2 regions of the Desulfonauticus autotrophicus genome follow, and region 1 is predicted to be linked to the other one. Evidence: riboswitches for the same ligand, from Rfam matches in the RefSeq annotation. Region 1 holds a riboswitch; the other holds the start of a gene.

What was found. Region 1 has a riboswitch for cobalamin ahead of ACZ42F_RS10875 (anaerobic ribonucleoside-triphosphate reductase activating protein). Riboswitches for the same ligand answer to the same signal wherever they lie in the genome.
Region 2: linked by a shared signal. The riboswitch ahead of ACZ42F_RS09200 (sirohydrochlorin cobaltochelatase) and the one ahead of ACZ42F_RS10875 (anaerobic ribonucleoside-triphosphate reductase activating protein) in region 1 are both predicted to bind cobalamin.

Annotation. Positions count from the first base shown of each region.
Region 1 is NZ_AP042395.1:1,909,015-1,919,988, reverse strand. Features, by position in the region: gene ACZ42F_RS10885 (hypothetical protein) at 108-335, shown strand; partial or broken gene ACZ42F_RS10880 (ribonucleoside triphosphate reductase) at 433-2,480, opposite strand; gene ACZ42F_RS10875 (anaerobic ribonucleoside-triphosphate reductase activating protein) at 2,465-3,133, opposite strand; cobalamin riboswitch at 3,162-3,349, opposite strand; gene purN (phosphoribosylglycinamide formyltransferase) at 3,447-4,124, opposite strand; partial or broken gene cobA (uroporphyrinogen-III C-methyltransferase) at 4,125-5,646, opposite strand; gene ACZ42F_RS10860 (valine--tRNA ligase) at 5,691-8,306, opposite strand; gene ACZ42F_RS10855 (BPL-N domain-containing protein) at 8,457-9,224, shown strand; gene ACZ42F_RS10850 (hypothetical protein) at 9,298-9,660, shown strand; gene ACZ42F_RS10845 (DUF3568 family protein) at 9,631-10,023, opposite strand; gene ACZ42F_RS10840 (HD domain-containing protein) at 10,020-10,805, opposite strand.
Region 2 is NZ_AP042395.1:1,613,229-1,624,202, reverse strand. Features, by position in the region: gene ACZ42F_RS09250 ((Fe-S)-binding protein) at 1-828, opposite strand, end outside; gene panC (pantoate--beta-alanine ligase) at 882-1,742, shown strand; gene panD (aspartate 1-decarboxylase) at 1,735-2,085, shown strand; gene ACZ42F_RS09235 (DUF502 domain-containing protein) at 2,086-2,742, shown strand; gene metK (methionine adenosyltransferase) at 2,753-3,925, shown strand; gene ahcY (adenosylhomocysteinase) at 3,987-5,408, opposite strand; gene ACZ42F_RS09220 (zinc-ribbon domain-containing protein) at 5,589-5,924, shown strand; gene ACZ42F_RS09215 (YIP1 family protein) at 5,869-6,561, shown strand; gene ACZ42F_RS09210 (hypothetical protein) at 6,575-6,910, shown strand; gene ahbC (12,18-didecarboxysiroheme deacetylase) at 6,925-8,109, shown strand; cobalamin riboswitch at 8,110-8,294, shown strand; gene ACZ42F_RS09200 (sirohydrochlorin cobaltochelatase) at 8,462-9,235, shown strand; gene cobI (precorrin-2 C(20)-methyltransferase) at 9,232-9,897, shown strand; gene cbiD (cobalt-precorrin-5B (C(1))-methyltransferase CbiD) at 9,958-10,965, shown strand; gene ACZ42F_RS09185 (SAM-dependent methyltransferase) at 10,958-10,974, shown strand, end outside.

The DNA of each region.
Region 1 (10,974 bases):
TTGAATTTGGCACAAATATCAGAGCCAACCTGCTAAAAAAGCCATATGGCGATCAGGGTTTTTTCCTTAAAAGAGATGATTTTTTTAAACTGGGATGCTTTCCTGAGGTGCCAATCCTGGAAGACTTACTTTTTGTAAAAAAAGCTAAAAGCAGAGGTAAAATAGCCTGTGCAGATGAATATCTCTTAACATCAGGCAGAAGGTGGAAAAAATATGGAGTATGGAAAACCACCTACTTAAATCAATGCGTACTTTTAGCAGCTTTCTTAGGCTATGACCTTAAACAAATAAGAAAGGCTTACCTATCAGGCAAAAATCCTCTTTTTAACCTGTAGGATAAGCTAATAAATTTTTTATAAGCACAACACAAAAAATTTATACTCCAGCCCAGCCTCTCTTAATCAAATAATCAAAAGTTATCAGCTTTTATCTCTAGCTTACAAGTTCAAATTGTTTACGCAAAGTATATTCTGCCTGTTTTCCCTTATTCCACAGTTGAACAGGCCTATAATATCCCACCACTCTGGTATAAACTTCTGCCTCCTGTCCACATTTTGGACAGGTAAAATGCTCCCCTTCCAGATATCCATCCTGCTTGCATACAGAAAAGGTAGGAGTAATGGATAGATAAGGCAATTTAGTGTTGGAAAGGGATTTAACAATAAACTTTCTTAAACTTTCTTTATCGTAAACAGCCTCGCCCAAATAAACATGAAAAACAGTGCCACCTGTATAAAGAGGTTGTAATTTATCCTGATGCTCTAAAGCTCTAAAAATATCAGTAGTATAGTCAACTGGCAAATTGGTAGAGTTGGTATAATAAGGAACACCATTACCAGAAGTATAAATATTGGCATAAAGAGACTTATCTATTTTAGCCAATCTAAAACTAGTGCCTTCAGCAGGAGTAGCCTCCAGGTTATATAGATTTCCAGTTTCTTCTTGGAATTTTCTGGTAAGTTCTTGCAGATGTTTTAATACTCTTTGCATCAGATTTACGCCTTCTTCGGTTTCAATACCTTTGCCTAAAAGATTCATGCAGGCCTCGTGACCTCCCACCAGCCCAATGGTACTAAAGTGATTTTTATATCCCACCTTTAGATAACGCTTGGTAAAGGGAAACATGCCCTTTTCTAAGTTGTCTGCAATAAGTTTGCGTTTAAATTCCAAAGAATCCTTGGCCAATTCAGCATACTCGCTAATCAAATGCAAAAAGTCTTCTTCATTCTGGGCAAGATAAGCCAGTTTAGGCAAGTTCAGGGTCACAACCCCAATGGAGCCAGTCAAATCTCCTGCCCCAAAAAGCCCACCTGTTCTTTTGCGGAGTTCTCTTAAGTCCATCTGTAAGCGACAACACATGGAGCGCACATCCTCTGGTTTTAGGTCTGAGTTAATAAAATTCTGAAAATAAGGCGCCCCATATTTTCCAGTAAGTTTTAAAATCAATTCCCCCACTTCACTTTCCCAGGGAAAATCTCTGGTCACATTATAAGTGGGAATGGGAAAACTAAAAATTCTGCCGTGATAGTCTCCCTCCAGCATCACCTCTAAAAAGGCCCTGTTTATCCATTCCATTTCCTTTTCAAACTCAGCATAGGTCTTGTCCTGCAACTTGCCACCTATAATTACTGGTTCGCTGGCAATATGAGCAGGTGGAACCAGGTCAAAGGTCAAATTGGTAAAAGGAGATTGTCCTCCCCATCTGGAAGTGGTGTTTAAATTAAACACAAATTTTTGAATGGCCTGCTTTACTTCCTCATAGCTAAGTCCATCATAGGCAACAAAGGGAGCCAGATAGGTATCCACATTGTTAAAGGCCTGAGCCCCTGCCCACTCATTTTGCAAGGTACCCAAAAAATTAACCATTTGTCCCAGAGCAGAATCAAAGTGTCTGGCAGGGCCTGCTGAACACCTGCCTTCCAGGTTAAATCCTTCCAGGAGCAAGTCCCTTAAACTCCAACCAGCACAATAACCTGCCAAGCCAAAGGAAAGGTCATGAATATGAAAATAACCCAGGTTATGGGCTTCTCGAATTTCTTCAGGATATTTTTCCAGAGCGTATCTGGCCTGTACAGAGCCAGAAAGGTGCAGCATCAATCCCTGAAAAGAGTGAGACAGGTTGGCGTTTTCATTCACTCTCCAGTCTTTTTTTCCAGATATTCATCTATGACCTGACACACATCCAGAAAACTCTTTTTTTGTTCCCTTATTTCTCTTCGTTTCTCTCGATATAAAATATATTTTTTAGCTACTTCATAGAGCCTGTTTTCCATTAAAACCAATTCCACCATATCCTGAACCTGTTCCTGGTCCACCACGGAAAATTCCTTGAGCTTGGCTTCTACCTTTAAGGCCAATCTTTTGGCCAAAAGAGGGTCTTTAATCTGATTGGCCTTTAAAGCTTTTAAAATGGCCTGGGCAATTCTATCTACAGACCAGGTTTCCAGTCTTCCGTCTCTTTTTTTTATCTGCTCTGGCATAATTTATTCCTCCCTTTGGGGTTTATGTACTCTTGTAAATGCAGGGTAAAATTTGGGGGTAAATATTCTCTGGTTAGTTCAATATCTTTCTCTGTTAACAAAGGCACCTTGGTTAAACGAAAATAAAATTTATGTGAATATTTTTGAGCTAACGCAAAGATAGAAGTAAAATTAGCTTCTACTTCTTCTACGCTTACCTTTTTACCTGTCAGGGCTGAATACTTTTCAAAAGGACCTTTTACATCTATGGCCAGTAAATCCACCAAGTCTAAAGCCAAAAGCTTCTCCAAAACCTGAGGTTTAAAACCATTGCTATCCACCTTTACCAGATACCCCAGGTTTTTTAACTCCCTACAAAGCTCTTCCAAATAAGGCAACAAAGTCACTTCCCCACCGGTTAAAACCACTCCCTCCAGCCACTTTTGGTCTTTTTTAAGTTTACTTACGACCTCTTCCCAGGCTAAAGCAGGTAAAAGGTGGCCTTCCTGGGCCAGTTGCCAGTTATGACAGGTAGGACAAGCAAAATTACAGCCAGAAAAAAATAAAACTGCACTGATTTTTCCAGGCCAATCAATTAAGCTAAAAGGCAAAAACCCCTTTAGCTCTGCCAGGTCACTCATGTTCAACCTTATAGTTTCAATATGTTTAACCAAGCTTTTCTCTAAATCCTCGTTTAGAGAAAAGTAAGACCATCTCCAGGCAGGTCTTCCGGCTCACCCCACAAGCTTGGCCTTCCCATCTCTACCTGTAGAGACAGTGGCTGGTAAACAAGCTTGCCTTTAGAGGGGCTCACGGCGGCGGGACCGCTCCTGATTTGCACAGGATTCCCTATTAAGCCTAAATTAGGCACCTGGAGCACCCGAGATTGGCTTTTCATAACTCAAATAAAAAAAATTACGCAAATAAAAAGTTGTCAACAAACCAGAGGGTTAAAGAAAAAATTTTTTTCTAAATTATATCAAAAGATTAAAAAAAATCTTTTTCTAGCCCCGGAGATACCAGGCCTGGTTCCTCTATCGGTCCCAGAAAGGGTTTCATTTCCTTTTCTAACAAGACCTTGCGGCCTTGAATTTTCAATTTGCCCTCAGCCAGCCAGCTAAGGGCCTGGGGATAAATGCGATGCTCCCAGCGCAAGATTCTAGCTCCCAGGCTATCTCCATCGTCTTCAGGCAAGGCAGGAACCACAGCCTGAATAATAATGGGTCCATTATCCATCTTTTCATCTACAAAATGCACCGTACAGCCCGAAAGTTTTACGCCATAATCTGCAGCCTGTGCCTGGGCATGAAGCCCTGGAAAACTGGGAAGTAAGGCAGGATGAATATTTAAAATCCTGTGCGGAAAAGTAGAAACAAAAAGGGGAGAAAGGATGCGCATAAATCCAGCCAAAACCACCACCTCTGCACCCACTCCCCTAATAATCTTTATTAGTTCCTGTTCAAACCTTTCTCTACTTGGGTATTGCTGGTGCTCTACCACTTCGGTTTTTAAGTTATGTTTTTTAGCTCTTTCCAGACCATAGGCCTCAGGATTATTGGAAATAACCACCTTTATCCTGGCCTTTAACTTTTCTTCTTCTATTTTATCAATAATGGACTGAAGGTTGGAGCCACTGCCAGAAATAAGTACAGCCAGGGAAAGCATTTACTTTTCTCCTCTAAAAAAGGTCAAAATTGCTTCTAACAAACCATCAATGGTATACTCTTTAGCTTCTACCTGGGGAGTAAAACCAAACTTTTTTAAGGTATTGGAAGTAATGGGACCAATGGAAGCGAAATTTAGCTTTGCTAATTCTTCTCTGGATACCTCATCTCCTATTAAATGAAAAAAGTTTTCCACTGTAGAAGAACTGGTAAAAGTAACCAGGTCCATTTCTCCCTCTTTTATCCAGCTTAAAAGCTCTTCTTTTTTCCCTGTCCCAGCCTGGTTTCATATACAGGCAAAATATCCACCCGGGCTCCAGCCTTATTTAACTCTTCAGGCAACACTTCTCTGGCCTTTTTAGCTCTGGGGATTAAAACCCTTTTGCCCTTAATTCCCAGCTTTAAAAGACCAGCAACCACCTCTTCAGCCACATATTTGGGAGGTACAAAATCAGGATAAATACCTACTTTTTGGAGTTCCTGGGCAGTGGCTGGACCAATAGCTGCCACCAAAAGTCCACCCAGGCTGCGGGCATCCATATTGGCTTTTCTAAGTTCTTGCCAGAAATACTTCACTCCATTTACAGAAGTAAAAATAAGCCAGTCATAAAACTCTAAATTGGCCAAAGCTTGGTGCAACAGACTATAATCAGAGAGGGGAACCACCTCAATGGTTGGGCATTCCAGCACACACGCCCCTAAAGCAGCTAGCTTTTGCTTAAATCCACTAGCCTGCTGCCTGGCTCGCGTAACCACAACCTTTTTACCCAACAGAGGTCTTTTCTCAAACCAATCCAGAGTATTTTTTAAAGTCACCACCTCTCCAACCACAATCAAAGAAGGAGCTTTAAACCCCTTTTCCTTGGCCTCTTGAGCCACTTTTTCCAGAGTGGAAACCAAACTACGCTGTTTGCAGGTAGTACCCCAGTGGACCAGGGCGACAGGCATATCTTTAGACATCCCGGCCTGTTGTAGATTGCTGGCTATCGAAGGTAGATTTTTTACGCCCATAAAAAAGACCAGGGTACTTTTACTTTCCACCAGGGCCTTCCAGTTGATTGCACTTTCGGGCTTTTTGGGATCTTCATGCCCGGTAATAAAAGAAACCGAAGAGGCAAAGCGCCTGTGAGTAAGAGGAATTCCAGCATAGGCAGGTGCAGCCACGGCTGAAGTTACGCCAGGCACCACTTCAAATTCAATGCCTGCTTCCACCAGTTCTTCTGCTTCTTCTCCACCCCGGCCAAATACATAAGGGTCTCCTCCCTTTAACCTGGCTACAACCTTACCTTCTCTGGCTTTTTCTACCAAAAGCTCATTTATCTTTTCCTGGGGTAAAGTGTAATCTCCCCCTTTTTACCCACATAAATAATTTCTGCCTGAGGACAAAAATTTAAAAACTCCTCATTGGCCAGATAGTCATAAACCACCACCTGAGCCTGCTCTAAAATCTCCTTGCCCCTTAAGGTGAGCAAACCAGGGTCCCCGGGACCTGCACCAATTAAATATACCTTTCCTTTACTCATACCCCATCCTTAGACAATACTTTTAAGCCTGTTATAAAGCTTTTCTATCTTTTCCCTTTTTCCTTATACTCAGCTTGTTTTGTTTTTTCCTTTTCCACCACTTGTTGTGGGGCTTTATTTAAAAAACCAGGATTGTTTAATTTCTTCTCTATTATGGTCAGTTCCTTATCAATCTTGGCAAACTCTTTTTCCAGGCGAGAAAGCTCAGCTTCAATATCCACCAACCCCTTTACTGGGACAAAAAATTCATACCCTTTAGCCACAAATCCTGCACACCCCTCAGGCTCTTTTAAGTCGCTCTCCACCTGCATATCTTCCAGTCTGGCCAAAAAGGTAATGAGCTCTCTATGAACTTCTAAAAATTCTCTGTCTTTGGGTTCAGCAACTCTGCCCAGCAATTTTACCTTTGTACCCAGGGAAATACCCAGTTCTGCCTTAATATTTCTCACTCCAGAAATAACTTCCTGCAAAAACTGCATTTCTTCTACTACCTTAGGCTTTATACATTCAGGCCTAAAGGGAGGATAGGGCAATTTTGAAAGGTTCTCTTCTTTTACTCCAGGCAAATAGGTCCAGACCTCTTGGGTTACAAAGGGAATAATGGGATGCAGTAAAACAAGAGTTTCTCCCAGGACCTGGCGCAAACAGGTTTTGGCCATTAGTTTAGCTTCCTTATCCTCTCCATACAGTACTGGTTTTATAAGTTCCAAATACCAGTCACAAAATTCATGCCAGACAAATTGATACAATACCTGGGCTGCTTCGTTAAAATTATAGCTTTCAATGGCAGATTTTACTTTTTCCTTAACCTCTTCTAAACGATGTAAAATCCATTCATGCACTAATCCCTTTACATTTTCCAACTCACATTCAAAACAATTTTCATCTAAATTCATTAGAGCAAATCTAGAAGCATTCCAGATTTTATTGATAAAGTGTTTATAGCCTTCAATACGCTCTTCGCTGAGTTTTATATCTCTGCCCATGGCAGCAAAGGCAGTGAGAGTAAACCTCAAGGCATCTGTTCCATACTTATCAATCATAATCAGAGGATCAATTACATTGCCCTTGGACTTGCTCATCTTTTGTCCCTGGGCATCTCGAACCAAAGCATGAATATAAACATCCTTAAAGGGCACATCCTGCATAAAATGCAGGCCCATCATCATCATACGCGCTACCCAGAAAAACAAAATATCAAACCCGGTAACCAGCACAGAAGTGGGATAAAACACTTCCAGTTCTTTGGTCTTATCTGGCCAGCCCAGGGTAGAAAAGGGCCAGAGGGCAGAAGAAAACCAGGTGTCCAAAACATCTTCTTCTTGCTTTAAGTTAGCACTTCCACACCCAGGGCACTGAGTTAAATCCTCACGGGAAACACTTAATTCCCCACACTCCTCACAGGTCCAGGCAGGAATGCGATGTCCCCACCAGATTTGTCTGGAAATACACCAGTCCCGAATATTGTCTAACCATTCAAAATAGGTTTTGGTCCAGTGTTCAGGGAAAATTTTGGTCTCACCTTGAGCCACAGCCTCTCTTGCTCTTTTGGCCAGGTCCTTTACCTTCACAAACCACTGCTTGGAAACATAAGGTTCAATCACAGTATGGCAACGATAACAGTGTCCCACACTGTGCCTATGTTTTTCTTGCTCTAGCAAATACCCCTGCTCAGCCAAACGCTCCAGGATTTTTTTCCTGCACTCAAACCTATCTAAACCAGCAAACTCTCCAGCTTCTGAAGTCATCTTGCCCCAGTCATCAATCACCTTTACCAAAGGCAAATTGTGTTTACGTCCCAGTTCAAAGTCATTCACATCATGGGCAGGAGTTACCTTTAAGCAGCCAGTACCAAACTCCCTGTCCACATATTCGTCTGCAATAATTGGAATTTTTCTACCCACCAAAGGCAAAATCACCTTTTTGCCTATCAGGTGTTTATAGCGCTCGTCTTCTGGATGTACAGCCACAGCTGTATCTCCCAGCATTGTTTCAGGTCTGGTAGTAGCAACCACTACTTCTCCAGAACCATCCTCCAGAGGGTAGCGTAAATGATAAAGACCGCCATCAATATCTTCATGCTCCACTTCCAGATCAGCTAGAGCTGTATGGCATCTGGGACACCAGTTAATAATGTAATCCCCTTGATAAATAAGCCCTTCTTCATAAAGGCGGACAAAAACTTCTCGCACTGCTCTGGACAGACCTTCATCCATGGTAAAGCGAAGCCTGGTCCAATCTACAGAAGCACCTAATTTTTTTACCTGGTTTAAAATTTTATTGCCATATTCTTCTTTCCACTGCCAAACTCTTTCTACAAACTTTTCTCTGCCCAGGTCATCTCTGGTTTTGCCCTCTTGAGCCAGTTGCCTTTCTACCACATTCTGGGTGGCAATACCTGCATGGTCAGTACCAGGTACCCACAAAACATCGTAGCCCAATTGGCGATGAAAACGGCATAAAATGTCCTGCAAGGTGATATTAAGGGCATGCCCCATATGTAAGGTCCCTGTAACATTAGGGGGAGGAATCACTATAGAATAAGGTCTTTTGACCTTTTCCACTTCTGGAGTGAAGGTTTTATTTTCTTCCCAATAACTAATCCACTTGTCCTCTATGTCCTTGGGTTCATAACCTTTTGCCAATTCTTTTACTGCCATCTACCCTCTCCTAAGTGAAGTTTCTGCTTTGCCAAATTGCTTCTTTGGTTATTGTGCCTTGCCTAAAAAATCAAGTTATTAACCAATAAAAAACTTATCAGTCCAGGCTTAATGCTTGCTTTTTTAACAGTCCTCTTTAAAGTAAGTCCTATGCAACCTTATATTGGGCTCTTCTGGGATGAATCTCACCTCTGGGGAATCTTAGTCTATCACTTTTTAAAACATTCCCGGGCAAAGTTTGTCCCTATTACAGCTAAAGAAATTGCTGCGGGCAAGCTAAACGACCTAAAACCTCAATGGCTCATTGTGCCTGGAGGCTGGGCCAGTTTAAAATTTAAAAAATTGGGAAGTGAGGGACAACAGGAAATAAAAAGCTTTTTGACCAAGGGTGGGAACTATCTTGGTTTTTGTGGCGGAGCAGGCCTGGCTTCAAGCTCTCCCAACTCCCTGGGCCTTTGCCCGCTTAAACGCAAAGAATTTAAACAAAGGCTGCCCAACTTTAGTGGAGATATCTGGTGCAAGGTCTTCAGTCTGGACAGGGAATTGCTTTTTCCAGTTTGGTGGCCTTCCCAGTTTGAGTGGGAATCCCATCATCCCCATCTGGAAGTGTTAGCTACCTATCAAAGGCCAGGTACAGACTTCTGGGTAAGTGATTTAAAGTTAGAAGATTTAAATCCAGGGGAGCTAAAAAAATGGGAAAACCTCTATGCCATAAACCTGGACCCTCTTCTTTTAACTCAGGAACCCTGTATCATTAGAGGCGATTTTGGAAAGGGAAAATATATTTTGAGCTACCCCCATTTAGAAACTCCCAACTCACCTCAGGCCAATACCTATCTTCAACAGCTTTTAGCCCTATCTCCTGCTTTTATACCGGATTTGAACTTTTCTCTTCTACCCCTAAAAACACCTTCTTAGGTCATTGGAAAAAACAACTTTTAGACCTGATTGCCCTGGGAGAAGCCCATTTTCTACTTTTTAAGAGACGAAAATGGTTACTGGCCTGGAGAAGAGGAATTCCAGGTTCTTTTTCAACTTCTTACTGGCCCTAATGTCCTTTTTAGAAGATGTGCCTGAAAACTTTTTGACCGATGAACAAAAGCAAAAAATAGAAGCTTTAAGCCAAAAGTTCCTACACTTAAGTACCAGGTTTATTCTTAAAGAACGCTACCTTTTGAGCAAAACGCCCTCCACCCCCATAGCCAGTTCCAACTCTGAACAACAAAAACTCAAAAAATATCTTTTTGGCTCCTTTCCTGGCTACGGAGGTATTTATGGAGAACTAATCAACCTGCTGGATGAACTGGCTTTAGCCAAAGCCCGTCTAGAGACGAGCCAAAATCTTCTTCAATAGTTCTCTGGACCTGGCCTCATCACCTAAAAGGCCAACCCTTATATAAATCTTAGAAGTATGTCTGCTAATTCCTTCTATTTCTATCCAGATTTTTGTATCATCCAGAAAACTAGATTCTATATTAGCTTTATTAAGCTCAAGTTGGTCTTTATAAATAGGCAGCCCCATTCCCTTTAAGGCACTTAAACTTGCCTTATGTACTTTAGTATAATAAGCATTTACAGTATGAACAATCCTTCCTTTGTAATAAATAGCACCACCAGCACCACCAGCGCCTCCTACAAGCAACCAGAAACACCCACTAAGACCAAAAGTTAAAACCAGGAGAAACAATAGCTTTACTTTTAAAAAATTATTTTTCATCTTCCCACCCTCTCTAGAATAAATTGTTTAACCCTGCTGGTTACCTCTTTTACCTCAGGCAAGGGAGGTAAAAGGGTATTTAGCCGATTGAAATAGTCCCTTTCCTCAAATAAACTAAAGGTAGTGGGGAAATTGAAATCATAAACCCAGGAAAGCAAAAGCAACTTAAAGTCATTAACATACTGCATAGAGTTATAATTAACCAATTCCTGTCGGTACAGAGGAGCCAGGACCTGAGCACTTATCTTATCTGGTTCATCCAAAAGATTTAAAGTGACCACTTCATTTTTTTTACCATTACTTAAGTAGGAAAGAAGTACTTCAAAAATATCCAGTTTATCAGCGTCTCTTAAAGCAAAAACAATCTTTTTTACTTCTGCTGGAACTCTAGCAGGTACACTTAATTTATTATGCAAAATTACACTTACCAGTATCTTAGATTTTATATTTTTATCCAAACCAGAAAGCACACCCTCTTTTTTTAAAACCTTTACTCCCAACCTGCCATGATCCTCAGAGATATTGTCCTTAAAAGTTTTATATACCTTATATTGTTCAAATCTTCCAAGGTCATGGAAAAGTCCTGCCAGACTTAAAGCAAAACCATCTTCTCGAGAAAATTTTTCCTTTAAAGCAATCTTACAGGCATACTCATAGACCCGTAAGGAATGTTTTTGTTTTAAAAGAATGTTTTCCTGTTCTTTCTGATTTAAAGAATAAAATCTCTTAGTGTACTTTTTAAACCACTTTAAAAAAGGCTTTATTTCCTGTTCCAAAACCATTTTCGCTTCCCAGGCTTAGAATACCTGCTCGCATCCTCTTTAAAAATACCTTTCGGGCCAAAGAGAAAACGCAGATAAAGAACAATAACCCCCAAGATAAGTCCTACAAAGGCAAATTTGCTTACGCTAAACCAAAAACCTGCCTCATAACCAGGACCAAAGGGCCAAT
Region 2 (10,974 bases), 300 kb from region 1:
ACAACAAAAATCTATAGTCTCTTTGCTGGTAAGATGTTTAGCAAAAAAATCATGGGCAGTATGACAGGAGTGATGAGCTATAAAATCAAAGGAATTTTCTGCCTTAAAATAGGTTAAAAATTTATCTGCCAGGAACAAGTTTTTTTCAGGAATAAGATAATTGCTTAAACCGTGATAACAAGAAGTACAAAAGGTAATTACTAGAGGTTGTCCCTTTGCTTCCCAGAGGGATAGGTTGTGCTCTTTGGCCTTGCTGGCCTTTTGCGGAAAACCAGTTAAGAGGTAAGGTAGTCCACAACACTCCCACTTTAAGTCTTCTAAAACCCTTAATCCCAGTAGTCCTAGCATTTTTTCTAATTTTGACCTTAAATGGGGGAAATAGGGCCCTAAACAACCAGAAAATATCACCACCTCAGTGGACCAGTTTAACTTTTGGGTGCAGGAAAGGTATAATTGTTCAGGAAAAGGCGTAAATATATTTTTCTTGGAAGTAAGTGAGAGTAGAGAAGGGGTGATTCTTTTTAGAGGCTCCCTGGGCAACTGGTCTAAAATCCAGGCATATAAGTGCTCACTAACAAATTTATTTTTGGCTTTGAGTTTAGCCAGTTCTTGAGCAAAGTTTAAACCCTGCGTGCATACTTTAGCGCAGCGTTCACAACCCAGACAGTAGCTGGCTAGTTTTTCCAGGATTTTGGGCTTGATTTGAGGGGCCTTGGAGAGTAAAAACCATTTCCCTCGCGGCCCCAAGTCTTCCCTTAGGGTGCTTAAAAATAAAGGGCAAACACTTAGGCATTTACCACAGGATATACACCTATTTTCTGCAGTCATTTTTCTAGACAAGTAATAGTTTTTTTTTTAACCTTTTTAGTTTAGAGATAGCTATGGAACAGATTTCTGTAATTTCCCAAATTCAAGCAAGGGTACAAAAGGCCCGGCAGGAAGGAAAGGTCATTTCCCTGGTGCCTACCATGGGGTATTTCCACGAAGGGCACCTAAGCCTTATGCGCTATGCCCGCAAGCATTCTGATTTGGTCCTTGTTTCGCTTTTTGTCAACCCAACCCAGTTTGGCCCAGGAGAAGACTTTGAAGCCTATCCCAGGGATTTGGAAAGGGATAAAAAACTTGCCCAGGAGCAGGGCGTAGATATCCTTTTTACTCCCAGTAAGGATGAGATGTATCTTCCCAATCATTTGACTTATGTACGAGTGGACAAGCTGGATAAGTTTTTGTGCGGCAGGAGTAGACCTACCCATTTTCAGGGAGTATGTACAGTAGTTTTAAAGTTATTTAATATCTGCCAGCCAGATTTTGCAGTTTTTGGGCAAAAGGATTGGCAGCAGCTTATAATTATAAAGAAAATGGTTGAAGACTTAAATGTGGGCGTAAAAGTAGTAGGCCATCCCATTGTAAGAGAGCCAGATGGCCTGGCCATGAGTTCTAGAAATGTTTACCTTTCTAAAGAGGAGAGAAAACAAGCAGCCAAGATCTATCAGGGACTTCTTCTGGCCAAGAAGCTGGTAGAGCAGGGAGAAGTAGAAACTAGCAGGATAAAAGAAAGGGTGCAAAATTTTTATCAAGAGCAGATCCCTTTGGGAAAGTTAGATTACCTGGAGATTGTGCATCCCTTTGAACTTACATCCCTTGAGAGAATAGAAGACAAGGCCCTTATGGCTGTAGCCATGCAGGTGGGCAAGGCCAGATTGATAGATAATCTTTTGTTGCGAGGAAGTTTAGATGTTTAGAGAGTTTTTATTGGCAAAAATTCACAGGGCTACTGTTACTGAAGCCAGACTGGATTATGAGGGTAGTATTTCCATTTGTCCAGAGCTCTTAAAGGCCAGTGGTATTTTGCCTTTTGAAAAGGTTGAGGTCTATAATTTAAATAATGGAGAGAGGTTTGCCACCTATGCTATTCTGGGCAAAAAAGGTGAGATTGCTTTAAATGGCGCTGCTGCTCACAAGGGAAAGCCAGGAGATAAGGTGATAATTGCCGCTTATACCCATTTAACCCCTGCAGAGATAAATTCTCATAAACCTAAGATTGTGCTGGTGGGTAAAGAGAATAAGATTAAGAGAGTAAAATAAGTGTCAGCAGAAAGGCCTACTCTTTTTAAGCGCTTTAGGTCTTTTATCAAGGCCAACTTAATTGCCGGACTACTTTTTCTTACCCCTCTGGCAGCGACTTTTTATTTTTTAAAGTTTACTATTACCTGGATTGATAGAATTTTACTCCTTATTCCCCCAGCCTATAGGCCAGAGAACTTTTTACCTTTCCCAGTGCCTGGTTTAGGGATTTTTGTTTTATTTTTTATTTTACTCTTTACAGGCGTTCTGGTTAGAAATTATCTGGGAAGTAAACTGGTTGCGCTCTGGGAATATATTATTTCCAAAATTCCCTTGGTAAATAAGTTTTATATTTCTGTAAAACAACTTATTGAGACCATTTTAAATGGAGGAAGTAAGGACTTTAAAAGAGTGGTTTTGGTTGAATTTCCCAAGGATGGAGTGTATTCTTTAGGTTATGTAACGGGAGTTGCTGTTGGTGAAATCCAGCAGAAAACCAAAAAAAAGGTGTTAAACATTTATGTTCCCACCACTCCCAACCCCACTTCAGGCTATTACCTGGTGGTGCCAGAAGAAGAGGTCATTCCTCTGGAGATGAGTGTAGAAGATTCTTTTAAGTTGCTTATTTCAGGTGGGATCATAAATCCTGATGAAACCCCTAAAAAAAACAAGAAGTAAGGAGGAAACAATGCTTTTAACTTCAGAAAAATATTATTTTGCCTCAGAATCTGTTACTGAAGGGCATCCAGATAAAGTTGCAGACCAGATTTCTGATGCTATTTTAGATGCAATTATTGGCCAGGACCCCAATGCTAGAGTGGCCTGTGAAACTCTGGTTACCACTGGTTTGGCCTTTATTGCTGGTGAAATTTCCACCACTGCTTATGCGGACTTTCCAGAGATTGTCAGAGAAACTGTGAAGAACATTGGCTATACAGATGCTGCTATGGGCTTTGATTATGCTACCTGTGCAGTTATTTCTTCCATTGACAAGCAATCTCCAGACATTGCCATGGGTGTAAATCGGAAAAATCCAGAAGAGCAGGGAGCTGGAGATCAGGGAATGATGTTTGGCTTTGCTGTAGAAGAGACTCCCACGCTTATGCCTGCTCCCATTTATTGGGCTCATAAGTTGTCTAGAAGGCTTTCCTATGTGCGTAAAAATAATATTTTAGACTTTTTACGCCCAGATGGAAAAACAGAAGTGAGCATTGAGTACATAAAAGGGGTCCCCACCCGTATTGATAGTGTAGTGGTGGCTGCCCAGCACAATGAAAATGTGTCTTATGAAGATCTGGTAGAAGCCATTAAAGAGGAAGTTATTTTTAAGACCTTGCCTGAAGACATGGTGGATAGAAAGCAGATTAAAATCTATATCAATACCACCGGTCGTTTTGTCGTGGGTGGTCCTCAAGGAGACTGTGGGCTTACAGGTCGAAAAATTATTCAGGATACCTATGGTGGCATGGGCCATCACGGAGGAGGTGCCTTTTCTGGTAAAGATCCTTCCAAGGTGGACCGCTCTGCTGCTTATATGGCCAGGTATATTGCCAAAAATATTGTGGCTGCAGGATTGGCCAAGAAGTGTGAAGTGCAAATTGCCTACGCCATTGGCGTGGCTGAGCCTGTTTCTGTATTTGTCACCACTGGAGGCACAGGAGTGGTGCCAGATGAAACCTTGCAAAAGGCAGTAATGGAAGTCTTTGACCTCAGACCTTTTGCCATTATCAAAAGGCTTAACTTGCTTCGTCCCATTTATAAGAAAACCGCATGTTATGGCCACTTTGGAAGAGAAGATGTGGATTTTACCTGGGAAAAGACTGATGCAGTAGAAGATTTAAAGACTGCCTGTAAGATTTAAGCTTATTAAAAAGAATAAATAAAAAAAGAGCCACTCTTAAGAGTGGCTCTTTTTTTAGGTTTTAATATCTATAATGCTCTGGCTTATAAGGACCTTCAATGGGTACGCCTAAGTACTCAGCTTGTTTGGGAGTTAATTTTTCCAGTCTAACGCCTAGTCTGTCTAAATGTAATCTGGCTACTTCTTCATCCAGTTTTTTAGGTAAGACCATAACTTTGGGCTCATATTGGTTTTTGGCCAGTTCTATTTGAGCCAGTACCTGGTTGGTAAAACTGGCGCTCATTACAAAACTGGGATGGCCTGTAGCACAACCTAGATTGACCAATCTTCCTTCTGCCAGAACAATAATGGACTTACCAGATTCCAAAATCCACTTGTCCACCTGGGGCTTTATGTTGATTCTTTTACATTTGGGATTGTTTTCCAGATAGCTCATTTCTATTTCTGAATCAAAATGTCCAATATTACAGACTATGGCTTCATTTTTCATCCTTTCCATATGTTCGCCTCGAATGACATCACAGCAACCAGTAGCAGTGACAAAGATATCTCCCAGGGGAGCCACTTCTTCCATGGTTTTTACTTCATAACCCTCCATGGCAGCTTGCAGGGCACAGATGGGGTCAATTTCCGTGATAATCACTCTAGCTCCCATACCTCTCAGGGCCTGGGCACAGCCCTTGCCCACATCTCCATAGCCACAGACCACAGCTACTTTACCTGCAATCATTACATCTGTAGCTCTTTTGATTCCATCGATTAAAGATTCCCTGCAACCATACAGGTTATCAAACTTGGATTTGGTCACAGAGTCATTAACATTGATAGCTGGGAAAAGCAGCTCTCCAGTTTTTTCTAACTGATACAAGCGATGAACTCCTGTGGTGGTTTCTTCAGAAACTCCCCTGATGTTTTTAGCAATGCGTGTCCATTTTTCTGGGTCTTTTTTTAAGCTGTGTTTTAATCTTTCTACCAGAACCTGCATGTCCTTGTGCTCAAAGGTTTGTTCCAGAAAGGAAGGATCTTTTTCTGCTTTTACTCCCAGATGGATAAATAGAGTGGCATCCCCTCCGTCATCTACAATAAGGTCAGGACCAGAGCCATCAGGCCAGGTCAGGGCTTGTTCTGTACACCACCAGTATTCTTCAATGGTTTCCCCTTTCCAGGCAAAGACCTTGGCCAGGCCAGCTTTAACCACTGCAGCTGCAGCCTGGTCCTGGGTGGAAAAGATATTACAGGAAGCCCAGCGGATATCTGCGCCTAGTTTGTGAAGGGTCTGGATAAGCATGGCAGTTTGAATGGTCATGTGCAAACTGCCCATGATTTTTAAGCCCTTTAAGGGCTTTTCTTCCCCATACTTTTCTTGCAAAGCCATAAGACCTGGCATTTCATTTTCAGACAGGGCCATTTCCTTTAACCCCAAATCAGCCAGGGACATATCTTTAACTTTGTATTCAAGTTCTGGTTGTAATTCTAAAAACATATATTCCTCCTCTAACAATCTATAAAAAGAGGTTTAACCTCAAAGGATGGGTTTTAGCAAGTTTTTAAGCTTATAAAAAAATTGCCCTTTTCTCTTTTTTTAGTTTACTTGATAATTAATTACTAAATGATTAAGAAAATAGACTAGGAAAAACACAATATAAATAAGGGAGTAAAAACAATGAAAATAAGTTGCCCTAATTGTGGTTTTAGCCGGGATGTGCCTGAGGAAAAAATACCTCCCAAGGCAACCCGGGCTACCTGCCCTAAGTGTGCCCATAAATTTGAATTTAGAAAAGCAGAGCCTGCCCCATCTTTTATTCCTAGTTTTAGTCAGGAAGAAGAAGTAAAAAGGGAGCCAGAAATAACACCTACACCTGTAGAAAAAGAGACCACTCAGGAGGTTTTAGCAGAATCTTCTCTGGAGGAAAAGAGAAAAGGAAAAGCCCCAGGCAGAAGGTTTGTGGGAAAAGTTAGAAGGTCTAAAACCAGAAGAAGACCCTCAAGTCTTATCTGAAGAAAAGGTTGAAAAAGAGCAAAAAACCGACCCAAAAGAAGAGATCCCCTGGGAGCATCTGGAAAATTATGGTTTTTTCCCTGGGTTTTTTTTGACCTTAAAGAAAACTTTGTTTTCTCCTGGAAAGTTCTTTAGTCAAATGGAGTTTAATGGCTTTGGTAAGCCCTTAGTTTATTATCTTTTGCTAGCTGAAGTCCAGGCAATTTTTACTTTTTTGTGGGAAATGCTGGGCATATTCCCGCACTTACAACAGGAAAACGCTCAGCTAGGTGGGCTTGTGGGCCTTTCAGCCATGGGTTTTGGCTCTTTACTAATACTTATTTTTTATCCCTTGCTCTTGACAGGAGCTCTTTTTTTGGCAGCCGGGCTTAATCATCTTTTTTTGAGTATTTTTCGGGCCGGGAATAAAGGTTTTGAAGGTACTTTTAGAGCCATAAGTTATGCCAGTTCACCTTTGATTCTGGGCATTATTCCTGGGATTGGCCAGTTTGTAGGTGCCCTTTGGTCCATGGTGTTGAGTATAATAGCTTATAAAAAGGTACATGAGACCACTTATACCCGGGTAATTTTGGCTTTACTCCTGACTCCTTTTATTTTAGGGCTAAGTCTCTTTTTGGTGTTTAAGTTCTTGGTCTAGAGAGTGTTAAATTATGTTTAAAAAATTAAAGGCTTTTTGGCGACAGATTAAACTTCAGCAAAGGTTGAAAGCAGAATTAAAGCCAGCCTATTTTCATAAAACTACAGAAGAAATATTGTATCTGACCAGATTGGCAGAGCAAATTTTACCTCCTGATGAAAAGTTTAAATCCAGAATTGTAAAAATTCGCCTGGAGATGTTAAAGCTTAAAAAGTTAATTGCTGAAGATGAATTTGATAAATTGCCTTTAAAAACCAGACAAGAATTGAGAAAAAGCTTAGAGCTTTCTAAGCACCAATTGGAAGAAAGCCTTGGTTTTGTAAAACCACCTACAAAAATTATTCAATAGAAAAGGAGGTTGTTATGATAGGTATTTCCAAGCTTTATTGTGATAATATTGAGCCTTCAGATGCCTTGCGTTATGGCAGGCATTCTAAAAAATTACCTTCCCATTTGCTCCAATTTTCCAAAGACAAAAAACCGGTAGTAGTCTGGAATATGACCAAAAGGTGTAACTTGCGTTGCGTGCATTGTTATGCCCAGGCAGTAAGTGAAGAAGGAGTAGATGAAATTTCTACCACCAGGGCCAAAGAGATTATTGATGATCTGGCCAGTTATGGCGCTCCTGTACTGTTATTTAGTGGTGGAGAGCCCTTGGTGCGAAAGGATTTGGTAGAGCTTGCCCATTATGCTGTATCCAAGGGCATGCGTGCAGTTATTTCCACCAATGGCACTCTTATTACCAGGGAAAAGGCCAAGGAGTTAAAAGAGGTAGGGCTTTCTTATGTGGGGATTTCCCTGGATGGGGGAGAAGAGGTGCACGACCGCTTTCGCAAAGTACCTGGCTCCTTTCAAAAGGCCATGGAAGGCGTAGAAAACTGTCAAAAAGAAGGTTTAAAGGTAGGATTGCGTTTTACCATCAATAAGAGAAATGTAGAGGAAGTTCCCAAGATATTTAAGATTTTAGAGGAAAGGGAAATTCCCCGGGTATGTTTTTATCATTTAGTCTATTCTGGTCGAGGCTCAGAGTTGATTAAAGAGGATTTGGATCATGCTGAGACCAGGAAAGTGGTAGATTTGATTATGGACTTGACCCAGGAACTATTTGCCAGGGGCAAGAAAAAAGAAGTTTTGACTGTAGATAATCACGCTGATGGCCCTTATGTTTACTTAAGGTTGTTAAAAGAAAATCCCGCCAGGGCAGCAGAGGTGTACGAGCTTTTGCAGTTTAACGAAGGCAATAATTCTGGAAGAGGAATAGGTTGTATTTCCTGGGATGGAAGCGTTCACGCAGATCAGTTCTGGCGTAATCACACCTTTGGCAATGTCCTGGAAAGGCCTTTTTCTGAAATCTGGGAAGATCCCAGGATTGAACTGTTGCAAAAGTTAAAAAACAAAAAGGCTTATGTAAAAGGTAGATGTGCTAAGTGTAAGTATTTAAACATCTGTGCAGGTAATTTCAGGGCTAGAGCTGAAGCCTATTATGGCGATATCTGGGCTCCAGACCCTGCCTGCTATCTCACAGATGAGGAAATAGGCTTAAAATAAGGTTCTTTAACTTTTTCTGGTGCCTAACTCAGGCTTAATAGGGAATCCTGTGCAAATCAGGAGCGGTCCCGCCGCCGTGAGCCCTAAGAAAACCTAAACTTCCTGGTGTGCCACTGCCTAAAAAGGTGGGAAGGCCGAAGTTTAGGGGGGTGAGCCGGAAGACCTGCCAGAAAAGTCTGGACCGTTTGGGTAACGGGGGCTTTACCCAAACGCGTGTCTTTTTTTGGCTAGCCCCAAAAAATTGAAGGGGGTTTGTTATGTCCTATTCTTTCTCCTTTATTTTCAGCCTTTTTTTCTTTTTTTTAGTCTTTTTTCTGGCCAGACCCTGGCTCAAACCGCAAAGCAGGGGATTTTGTTGGTAACTTTTGGTTCTTCTTATCAGCAAGCGGAAAAGGCTTATGAGCTTATTGACCAGAAGGTTAAAAAAGCCTTTCCCAGAACGCCTGTTTACTGGGCTTATACTTCTAAAAAAATAAGAAACAAACTGGCTAAAGAAGGGAAGCAGATTGATTCTCCTCCCCTGGCTTTGGCCAAAATGTTGGAGCAGGGGTTTAGTGAAGTGGTAGTGCAGTCTTTGCATGTAATTCCTGGAGAAGAATTTGACTATCTTAAGCAGGTAGTAAATAGTTTTGCCCATTTACCCAAGGGGTTTAAAAAGATTAGCCTGGGTAAACCCCTTCTTTATTCCAGTAAGGATGTGAAAGAAGTGGTAAAAAAACTTTATCCTGTTTTACCAAAGTTAAATAAAGAAGAAGCCTTTTTATTTATGGGGCATGGTACTGAACATCCTGCAGATGTATATTATGCAGGCCTTAATTACTGGTTGCAAAATAAAGATAAGAGGTTGTTTTTAGCTACTGTAGAAGGTAGCATAGAGCTAGAAGATATTTTACCTGACTTGCGCAAGAACAAAATTAAAAGAATTTATTTAATGCCTTTTATGAGTGTGGCTGGAGACCATGCCCACAATGATTTAGCTGGAAAAGAAGAAGACTCCTGGGCAAGCACACTAACTAAACTTGGCTTTGAGTGTGTACCCTATTTAAAAGGCTTGGGAGAAATAGAAAGTGTAGTAGATATCTGGGTCAAGCATCTGCAACAAGCTTATAAGGAATTGGATAATTGAAATCTTTTCAGGTAAAAAAAGGACATTTTTATGCCCTGGGAGTAGGTCCAGGAAGTGCGGACTTACTTACCTTGCGAGCAGTAAAGGTTTTACAGGAGGCAGAGGTTATTTTTTGCCCTGCCTCTTTAAAAAAACAAGAAAGCTTGGCCCTAAAGATAATTTCTCCCTATGTGCAGGAGCAGCAAATCAGAGTGGTCTCTTATCCTATGCAGAAAAATTCCAGCCAGACCTGGGCCCACTGGCAAAAAATAGCCACAGAGATTGTGAAGTTGTGTGAGCAAGACAAAGTGGTAGCCCAGGTTACCCTGGGAGACCCTCTTTTTTATAGCACCAGTTGTTATTTGTTGAGCTTATTACAACCTCTTTTAAAGAAAAAGATTCATGTAGTTCCAGGCATTACAGCCTTTCAGGCAGCTTCAGCCAGGTTTAATCTGCCCCTTAGTTTGCAGGAAGACAGCTTTCTTTTACTGCCTGGAAGTGATGTAAAAAGGCTGGAAAAGGCCTTAACCTGCTGTGAGACGCTGGTTATTTACAAGGCTGGAAAAAACTTAAAGTCTATTTTAGACTTACTGGAAAAAAAGGATTGCTGGCTGACACCTATCTGGTTGCTTATGTGGAGCAGGAAGAAGAATATCTTGTTCACCAGCCAAGCCCGGATATAAAACTTCCCGGTTATCTGGTAACCATTATTGTCAAACTCGGGCATAAACCCTGGACTGAAAGTGAGAACAGGACTTAGTACAGGCACCTATGCTGCAGCCCTGGCCAAGGCCAGCGTGTGTTTGCTTTTGGGTAAGGCTAAAAGACTCAAAAGCATCTGGGTCTTGTTGCCAGATAAAAGATGGGTAAGAGTGGTGCTTACCAAAGCAAGACTTCTCTCTAGCCATAAGGCTGTGGCCTGGGCCAAAAAGGATGCTGGTGATGACCCTGATGTCACCCATAAAATGACTTTAGGTTGTTTGGCTTTGCTTCGAGAAGACAAGCAAATTGTGTTTAAAAGAGGCAAAGGGATTGGAGTGATAACCAGGCCAGGTTTACCTTTACCCATAGGAGAAGTGGCCATAAATCCCAGTGTAAGAAGGTTGATTGCAAAAAACCTGCACAACCTTTCTACTGCAGGAGTGGAGCTTACTTTTATGGCGCCTTTGGGAGAAAGGATAGCTTTAAAAACCTTTAATCCCCGCCTGGGTATTAAAGGAGGAATTTCCCTTTTAGGTACCACGGGCAGAGTAAGGCCCTTTTCTAAAGAAGCTATTAGAAAAACTATTGAACTTCATTTAAATTCCTTACTTGCCCAAAAAATAAATCCTCTGGTTTTGGTGGCTGGCAATTTGGGGAAAAAAGCAGCTTTAAAACTTGAATTTTCTGCAGAGCATATCGTAGAAGTAGGTAATGACTGGCAGACAGCCTTTTCCTTTTTAGAGGAAAAAGAGGTAAAAGACTTGGTTATTCTAAGCCATCCAGGAAAACTCTTGAAATTTTTAAGTAAAGAATTTTACACCCACAGCAAATACTCTTCTTCTGCCTTAAAAGCTCTTGCCAGTTATGGCTTTAATCCAGATAGTTTTAACACTGTAGAGGATTTTTTTCTGACTTTAGATAATCCGGATATTATTCATAAAATGTTAAAGGATGTAAAAAAGTCAATTCTGGATAATTTTAATCTCATGGTTAATAGCTTAAGGGTTTACTTTATAAATTACAAGAGTGAAATTATCGCTTATGCCTAAGCTTAGTAT